Lujinxingia sediminis: one gene and its partner. The protein of the gene in region 1 binds, or shares a complex with, the protein of each later gene. Links are inferred from orthologs where the notes say so. Each region holds a gene or a part of one and is shown on either strand. Other genes may lie near its edges.

What was found. Proteins that work in one complex are often made in the same cells at the same time.
Region 2: the proteins of meaB (region 1) and EA187_RS12510 are in contact, whole or in part, in a crystal structure (PDB 8DPB), measured with the Methylorubrum extorquens proteins. The link is inferred for Lujinxingia sediminis from one-to-one orthologs. Residues at the interface, in SOR26638.1 of Methylorubrum extorquens: Arg20, Ala21, Ala24, Arg25, Thr28, Ser32, Arg33, Arg34, His37, Thr98, Gly99, Gly100, Ser101, Ile102, Leu103, Lys106, Thr107, Ala110, Ala113, Ile114, Asp115, Arg116, Ala118, Phe119, Ile120, Arg121, Pro122, Pro124; in SOR27001.1 of Methylorubrum extorquens: Glu577, Glu578, Asn579, Asp580, Gly581, Arg582, Arg583, Arg585, His596, Ala604, Ser605, Ala608, Asp609, Gly611, Phe612, Asp613, Val614, Asp615, Ile616, Gly617, Pro618, Leu619, Glu625, Arg628, Gln629, Val631, Glu632, Asn633, Asp634, Glu661.

What each region holds. Positions count from the first base shown.
Region 1 is NZ_SADD01000001.1:1,064,446-1,068,697, forward strand. What follows is about bases 331-3,317. They hold meaB (methylmalonyl Co-A mutase-associated GTPase MeaB), read right to left. Parts: upstream 2,314-3,317; coding sequence 1,348-2,313; downstream 331-1,347. Other genes in these bases: EA187_RS04360 (sigma 54-interacting transcriptional regulator), read left to right, coding at 331-454; EA187_RS04365 (hypothetical protein), read left to right, coding at 459-1,283; EA187_RS04375 (acyl-CoA dehydrogenase family protein), read right to left, coding at 2,313-3,275; EA187_RS04380 (cobalamin B12-binding domain-containing protein), read right to left, coding at 3,305-3,317. Outside these bases: more of EA187_RS04360, read left to right, coding at 1-330; more of EA187_RS04380, read right to left, coding at 3,318-3,730; EA187_RS04385 (acyl-CoA dehydrogenase family protein), read right to left, coding at 3,763-4,252. UniProt on the Escherichia coli protein: Binds and hydrolyzes GTP. Likely functions as a G-protein chaperone that assists AdoCbl cofactor delivery to the methylmalonyl-CoA mutase (MCM) ScpA and reactivation of the enzyme during catalysis.
Region 2 is NZ_SADD01000006.1:225,310-229,435, reverse strand. What follows is about bases 547-3,407. They hold EA187_RS12510 (acyl-CoA mutase large subunit family protein), read right to left. Parts: upstream 2,893-3,407; coding sequence 1,201-2,892; downstream 547-1,200. Other genes in these bases: EA187_RS20640 (acyl-CoA carboxylase biotin carboxyl carrier protein subunit), read right to left, coding at 2,935-3,407; EA187_RS12515 (NAD(P)-dependent oxidoreductase), read right to left, coding at 547-1,065. In the rest of the region: more of EA187_RS12515, read right to left, coding at 1-546; more of EA187_RS20640, read right to left, coding at 3,408-3,462; accC (acetyl-CoA carboxylase biotin carboxylase subunit), read right to left, coding at 3,519-4,126. UniProt on the Escherichia coli protein: Catalyzes the interconversion of succinyl-CoA and methylmalonyl-CoA. Could be part of a pathway that converts succinate to propionate.

The DNA of each region.
Region 1 (4,252 bases):
CCGGTGGCGGGGAAATATCCGCGAGTTAGAGAATTTTGTGCGCAGCGTGTTGCTCTTTGTCGAAGGCGATCGTGTGGAGATGCGGCACCTCGACGAGTTTGGCGACTTTTTCGCCAACTCGGAGGTTGATGAATCGCTTCCCGAGATCACCATCTCGCCGCGCGTCGAATCGACTCACCAAAGCGCCAAGACCGCCGAGTGGGGGGAGCTGGCACACGCGGAGGTGTACGAAGATCCGGAGGAGGCGTTGATCGAACAAATCGTCGCCGACGGGCTCTCGCTGAGTCGCCTTAAAAAGCGATTGGAACATGAATGCATCAAACGTGCGTTGGAAGAGACCGGTGGTAATATCACCCGGGCTGCAGAGATTCTTCAGCTTAAACGTCCGCGATTAAGTCAGATTATTAATGCATCGCCGGAACTTACGGCGCTCAAAGAACAGCTGGTAGGGTAAGGGTATGAAGAGACGACTTCTGGCAGCGTTGATGTTGAGCAGCGCGATCGCCTGTGGGGAAGCCGCGCCCGAGTCCCCGGGCACCGACTCGGCAGTTGACGAGCGGAGTCAGGCCGCGATGGTGACACCGGAGTTTCGGCTCAGCGGGATCGGGGAACTGCCCGACGAGCTGATTCTGGAAGAGGTGGGACTGACGATCACCGAGATCCGTCTGCAGCCGGTGAATGGGGCGGAGGTTGCGTACTCCACGACGCGCCCCATCGGTCTGAACTTTGATTTGTCTCAGGGAGAGACTGCGATTCGCGGTCACGCCGTCGAGTTCCCCCAGACCGGCCGCTACCTGGTCAGCGTACGCCTCGAACCCTTAAGTTCGGCGGAGCGAGAGGAGCTTATGGCCGAGGAGGGCGCGGAGATCCCGATGGGAAGTCTCGAACTCAGCGGTCTTGTGAAGTATGGCGAGGACTCGATGGGGAAGGTCGGTGGCGAAGACGAGGATGGCAACCCGCTGCCACTGCCCTTTGAGCGCACTCGCGTGTGGACCATTGACGAGAGCTGGACGCCTTTTCATTACGAGAGTCAGCGCGCTGTCTTCTATGCGCTCTCCAACGTGGAGCTGTCGCCCGGAGAACAAACCCTCGTGTTTAATTTTGATTTGAATCAGTGGGCGATCAGTGCGCTCGACCCGATTGTCAGCGCGGTGGAGTCCATCGGTTCCCAGGGGCGGCCTGGTGAGGTGATCGATATCAGTCCTTCGCTGGACGAAGATGCCCTGGGTACAGAAGCGATGGTTCAGGCGGCCTCGGTTTCCACGATGCCGGCGGCGCTGTAAGAGGGCCTGAGCGTCATATCAGAATGGATGAGCCCCGGAGGTTTGCTCCGGGGCTCATTGCGTTTCAAGTGTGTGCTTTGAGGATGGCTTCAAGCACCTGGTCGGCGGCGGCGTAGGGGTCGGTCTGTCCTTCAACCAGATCGCCTGCGAGCGTTTTGATGAGGTGGGTTTGTGCGGCGTGATGGAGGCGGGCGTGAAGCTCGGTGCGGGCGATGAGGGCGATGAGGTGCTCAGCGCGCTCCCGTCGGCGAAGGTCGCGCGGTGCGGAGTTCTCCAGCCATTCGCGGTGCTTGAAGATCGTCTCAACCAGATCTGCAACCCCCTGACCCTCGCTGGCCTGTGTGGGGCAGATCTGAGGAAACCAACTCTCAGCGTCGCGGCGAGCCTGACGATGAAGAGCGAGCATCGCTCGGATCTCGCGCTGGAGTCGGGCGTGGCCGGCGACATCGCTTTTGTTGAGCGCGAAGATGTCGGCGATCTCCATCAATCCGGCTTTGTCGGCCTGCACATCATCGCCCAGGCCCGGGACCAGGACGACGACGCTGGTGTCGGCCAGGCGTACGATGTCCACCTCGTCCTGGCCCACGCCGACGGTTTCGACAATGATCCAATCAAAGCCCATCGCGTCGAGCACCTGGACCATCGCCGGAGTAGAGCGCGAGATGCCCCCGAGGTTGCCGCGTGTGGCCACCGAGCGGATGAAAACTCCCGGGTCCATGGCATGCTCCTGCATGCGCACTCGGTCGCCCAGAATGGCTCCACCGGAGAAGGGGCTTGTGGGGTCGATGGCCACACAGCCTACAGTCTGGTCGAGGGCTCGCAGCCGGGCGATGAGGCGGTTGACCAGGGTCGACTTGCCCGAGCCCGGGTTGCCCGTGACGCCCAGGATGTAGGCGTTGCCCGTATGCGGGGAGAGGCGCGCGAGGACGTCACGGGCGGCCGGGGCACCGTCATCCACCAGGCGCATCAGGCGCGCTGCGGCCCGGGGCTCCCGGTTGAGGATGCGTGTGGCGAGGTCGACGGCGGTCATCAGCGCAGCTCCCAGAGGTCGAGGGTGGAGAGCTGGACGGCGTCGCGGAAGTGGCGCTCCACGGGGTATTCGCGGGTGTAGCCGTAGCCGCCGTGGATTTGAAGAGCTTCGTCGGCGACGTTAAAGGCGCATTCCCGGGCCAGGCAAAGCGCCAGGCGGCTGTCGCGTGGCGAAGCGGTCAGGCAGGCGCGGTGGGTAAGTTGCCGGGCAGCTTCGACCTCGGTGGCCATGGTCGCGAGTTTAAACTGGATGGCCTGAAAGCCGTGAAGTGGGCGCTTGAACTGATGCCGTTCATCGGCATAGGTCAACGCCAGTCGCAGCGCGCCGGCCGCGATGCCGACGCCTACGGCCGCGAGCAGGGCGCCGGTGCGGATGTAGGCCTCACGGTCGAGGGCGACATCGTCGAGGAGAAGATCGGTTTTTGAGATAGTGCTTTCAGGCGCATTGGATAAGGCGCGCAGGCCGATCGTCTCGGAGCAGGCTTCACCTCCCAGCTCCGAGAGCACCCAGCGAGCGCTTCCACCATCGAGCTCACGGCTGACCCGGTGGGTCGCGCCGGCTGCCGCCGTCTGGATGGTGCCGGATACCCCACCGGCGCTCTCGGCCTGCCAGCTTAGGCCGACCAGCGAGGTGCCTGCGGCAACAGCATCGCGCAGCGGATGCTGTCCAGCGGCAAGCGCCGGAACCACCACCGCGTTGGTCAGCGCCACGGCGCAGGCCACCGCCGCGTCGCGCGCAGCGAGCTCCTCGATGGCAAGCGCGCCGGTGAGGAGGTCGAAGCCCGCGCCGCCCTGGGCCTCGGGTACCGCCAGGCTCCATAGCCCCAGGTCGGCCAGCGACGTGGGCCACGCGCTCTTCGGAGCGTGGTCTCGGAGTGCGGCGTCGGTCGCCAGGCTCTCCTCGGCGAAGCGGCGCACCGTCTGGCGCAGGATCTGCTGATCTTCAGTGATCTCAAAGTTCATAACGACTCGACTGCAGGGGTGGGGCAGGATCAGGCGTTCTTGCGCTCGCATTCCTGGCGCACAAACTCAATGACCTCTGTGGTCGGTGTGCCGGGGGTAAAGATCGCACGCACGCCGGCCGCTTTGAGTTCGGCGATATCGGGTTCGGGGATGATGCCGCCGCCGAAAACAAAGATGTCGCCGGCACCTTCCTCATCGAGCAGGCGGACGACCTCAGGCATCAGGGTGTTGTGCGCGCCGGAGAGGATGGAGAGTCCCACGCAATCAACATCTTCCTGGATCGCGGTACGTACGAGCATCTCCGGGGTCTGATGCAGACCGCTGTAGATGACCTCGAAGCCGGCATCCCGCAGCGCGCGGGCGATGACTTTGGCGCCGCGATCGTGGCCATCAAGGCCGGGCTTGCCGATGAGCACACGGTAAGTTGTGGGATGGGGAACGTTGGCGTCGGACATGTGGCAACACCTTTTGGAGTAAAGCGGGGCGCTCAGGCCGCGCCGTTTCGAATCAAGTCACGGGCGATGACAACACGCTGAATCTCGCTGGTGCCTTCGTAGATGCGGGTGACGCGTGCGTCGCGCACCAGTTTTGCCAGGGGATGATCGTAGGCTGCGGCCGACGGTCCCACCAGCGCCAGGCAACGGCGAGCCACGTCGTTGGCGACCTCCGAGGCCATGAGTTTGGCCATGCTGGCCTCGCGTGAGAAGTTGGTCGAGCCGACTTCTTTAAGCCAGGCTGCGCGCAGTGTGAGCTGCCGGGCGGCCTCAATGCGCGCGTGCATCATCTCAAAGGCGTCCGCGCTCTGGGGGTGGTTGCCGACGCCGGCCTCCGCGGCAAGCTCCAGCGCAGCGTCGGCGATGCCGATGGACTGGCTGGCGATGCCAATGCGGCCCCCGTCGAGCGCCATCATCGCGATACGGAAGCCTTTGCCGAGCTCTCCCAGGAGGGCATCGCCGGGGATGAGCACATGATCAAAG
Region 2 (4,126 bases), on another replicon or contig:
CACCCCGATGGTCTGACCGGGGCTGAACACACAATCACGCACAAGGCCCTGCTCCAAAAAGAGCTGCGTGGTGTTGGCCACATGCTGCGCGATGCGCGGCTGAGCCTCCTCGGTGGCCGCCCCGATATGCGGGGTGGTGACCACACTGGCAAACTCGGCGTAGGGGTTCGACCAGGGATCGTCGCTGCTGCCGGGCTCCTCGGGGAAGACGTCAACCGCCGCGCGGCGCACATGCCCCTCCTCCACCGCGCGCTTGAGATCGTCGGGATTGTACAAAAAGCCGCGCGCCGCGTTGATGAAGATGCGCGGGCTCGAAGGTTCGCGGTCGGCCCCGAAGTTCGAAAGATGCTCGTAGCTGAGCATATCGCGGTTGCTGCGCCCGCGGTGATCTTCGGCGCCCACGTGCACCGTCACCACATCTGCCACGCGGAAGGCCTCCGAGAGCGTCGCGCAGCTCGTCCATCCCAGCGCGATGCCCACCTCCCGGGCCAGCTCGCGGGTGTCGTAGAAGAAGACACGCATGCCAAAGGCCTCGGCCACCTGAGCGACCTGCTTGCCGATGTTGCCAAGCCCGATGATCGCCAGATTCTTGCCCTTGAGTTCGTAGCGCTCCTTGCTGTTTTTGGTCCACAGATGACTGCGCCCGTCGCGATCGGCATCAAAGATTCGCCGCGCCAGACAGATCATCTCGCCCAACACCATCTCCACCACCGAGCGCCCGTTGCTCACCGGGTCGTTCATCACCAGCACGCCCTCACGCGCGCAGGCATCCCGGTCCACCGAGTCATCGCCGATGCAACAGAGCATCACCGCCGCCAGGTGTTTCGACGCCTTAAGTACGCGCTCGTTGACCTCAAAGCGGCTACGCTTAAAGAGCAGGTCGTGCTGCCCTTCCTCCAGGATTCGCACGACCTCATCCTCATTGAGGGTCACAGACTCATCGAGGCGCTCCACCTCAATACCCATCGCCGTCAGATAGCGGTCGAGGGATGGGTGGGGGTTCTCCAGAATCAGCGCTTTTTTGAAGTGGTCGCGCAACATGCGCACATCGTGCTGCTCAGACATCTTAGACCTTCTCGGGATATGAACATCACCGGGGCGCCACGAAACACGCCCCCTGCCACATGTCAGGGGGCGCTCCGGCGCACCGCTCAGGGTGCCAGGGGCTCGACCGCTCGCCAGCGGCGAGTCGATGCCCCATTAAAAGACAACATTCTCGACGTATTCCCCAAACACCTCGCGCAGAGTGTCGGCGACCTCACCCAGGGTCACCTTATGCACGACGGCTTCCACAATATGAGGCATCAGGTTGTCGCCGCCCCGCGCCGCATTCGCCAGCCCGGCGCGACAACGCTCGACCTCGGAGGCCGCCCGCGACGCTTTAAGCTCGCGCAGTCGTGCCACCTGGGAGCGCTCCACCTCCGGGTCGATCTGATGGATCGCCACCGGAGCCTCCTCCTCGGCTTTATAGCGGTTAACCCCCACGATCACCTGCTCACTGCGCTCCTGAGCGAGCTGGGCCTGGTAGGCGGCCTCCTGAATCTCACTCTGCGGAAAGCCCGCCTCAATGGCCTGCACCGCCCCGCCGATCGCGTCGTAACGGGCGATGTAGTCGCGCGCTCCCTCCTCAATCGCGTCGGTCAGCGCCTCCACCGCGTAGCTTCCGGCCAGCGGGTCGACGATATCCGCCACCCCCGTCTCATGGGCGATGACCTGCTGGGTGCGCAGCGCCATCAGCGCGGAGGCCTCGGTGGGAAGTCCCAGGGCTTCATCCCAGGAGTTGGTATGCAAGGACTGCGTGCCGCCCATCACCGAGGCCAGCGCCTGCATCGCCACGCGCACGATGTTGACCTGGGGTTGCTGCGCGGTCAGCGTGGAGCCGGCCGTCTGGCTGTGGAAGCGCAGACGCATGGAGCTTTCTTTCTTCGCCCCGAAGCGCTCTTTCATGATGCGCGCCCACAGACGGCGCGCCGCGCGGAACTTCGCGACCTCTTCGATGAAGTTGTTATGCACGTTGAAGAAGAAGGAGAGGCGTCCGGCGAACTCATCGACATCAAGCCCGGCGGCCTGAGCAGCCTCGACGTACGCGATGCCATTGGCCAGCGTAAACCCGACCTCCTGCACCGCCGTGCTGCCCGCCTCGCGGATGTGGTAGCCGGAGATGCTCACCGTGTTCCATTTGGGCACCTCCGCCTGACAGAAGCCAAAGATATCGGTGATGATGCGCATGCTCGGCCGCGGAGGATAGATGTAGGTCCCCCGGGCGATGTACTCCTTGAGCACGTCATTCTGGATGGTTCCGCGCAGCTTACCCCGATCGATGCCGCGAGCATCGGCCACCGCCACATAGAGCGCCAGCAGGGTGGAGGCGGTGGCGTTGATCGTCATCGAGGTCGAGATCTTATCCAGGGGCAGCTGGTCGAGAAGCACCTCCATATCGGCGATGGAGTCGATAGCCACGCCTACTTTACCGACCTCACCGCGAGCGCGGGGGCTATCGGAGTCGTACCCCATCTGCGTGGGCAGATCGAAGGCCACCGACAGACCGGTGGTTCCCTGCGAGAGCAGGTAGCGGTAGCGCTCATTGGACTGGGCGGCGTCGCCAAAGCCGGCGTACTGACGCATCGTCCAGAGTCGACCGCGGTACATCGTCGGCTGCACCCCTCGGGTGAAGGGATAGCTCCCCGGAAAGCCCAGGTCGTTGAGGAAATCCTGACCACGCTGATGGTGCGGGCCATAGACGGCCTCGACCTCCTCACCGTCGCTGCGCACAAAGCGCTCGCGACGCTCGCCAAAGCGCTCCAGCAGAGGCTGCAACACCTCATCGCGCCAGCGGGCATCGGCCTCGTGCAGCGCCGCCCAGAACTCTTCCTCGCGTGACTCCTCGCTCATGCTCACTCCCGCGGCGTGCTCATCAGGCGCGCCCGATCTGTCTCATTGCACATCGTCGATACGGACCAGCACGTCGCCGATCTCGACGGCCTGCCCTGCGCTTACCGCGACCTCGGTGATCACACCGGGACGGTGTGCCTTGAGGTCGTTCTCCATCTTCATCGCCTCAACGATGACAACCGTCTCGCCAGGCGCAACCTCCTGGCCTACCTCCACCGCGATCGCGACGACCTTGCCGGCCATCGGGCTCTTGAGCTCGGGGCTATCCGAGCCGCGCGCGCCCACGCCGGCGGCCTTCATGCGCTTCTGGCGCTCGTTGAGCACCTCGACGGCGTGGGTTTCCCCGTCGATCTGCACCTCGTAGACGGTGTCCTCCCGCAGCACGTCGGCCTCAATGACCCGATCGCCGGTCAAAAGACTCAGCCCGGCGGCGTCCGCCTCAAAGGCGCTGACTTCAAAGGTCGTCCCCTCCGGGGAGGTGACGCGGTAGAGATCAGCTTGAAGGGTCTCGACCTGCCAGGTGCGTTGCTCATCGCCCTGACCCACAAAATAAAACACGCGCTCGCTCATACTCTCGTCCTCAATCGTTCGCAAAGATGTCGTGGAGGTGGTGGCGCGCCCCGGGTTCAACGCCCCAGCGCACGCATCCGACCGAGCTCTTTCCAGCGGCTTCCAGGCCCACTCTTCGCGGCCCCGGCACCCCCCTGCACGCCGGCGCCCTGGCTCAACGCCTCATCGCGGCGATGCGCGCTGAGCACGGCCACCAGCTCGGCATCAAGCACGTAGCGCGGCGCGGGCTTTGAGCGCTCTTTAAGCCAGCGCGGCACAAAGTCGGTGGTGTACTCCCCGCTGACAAAATCGGGATGATCGAGCACCTCACGGTGAAACGCGATGTTGGTGGAGATTCCCCCGACAACATACTCGGAGAGCGCCCGGCGCATCCGCTCAATGGCGTGCTGACGATCTTCTCCCCAGGTGATGAGCTTGGCGATCATCGGGTCGTAATGCACCGTGACCTCCCCGCCCTCATACACGCCGCCATCTTCGCGCACACCGGGGCCCGATGGCGTCTTCAGCACGTGCAGAGGCCCCGGAGAGGGCATGAAGTTATTCTCGGGATCTTCGGCGTAGATACGACACTCCACCGCCGCGCCCCGGCGAGTGATCTGGCTCTGGTCGACATCGAGCGGACGGCCCGCGGCGATGTTCACCTGCCAGCGCACCAGATCCATGC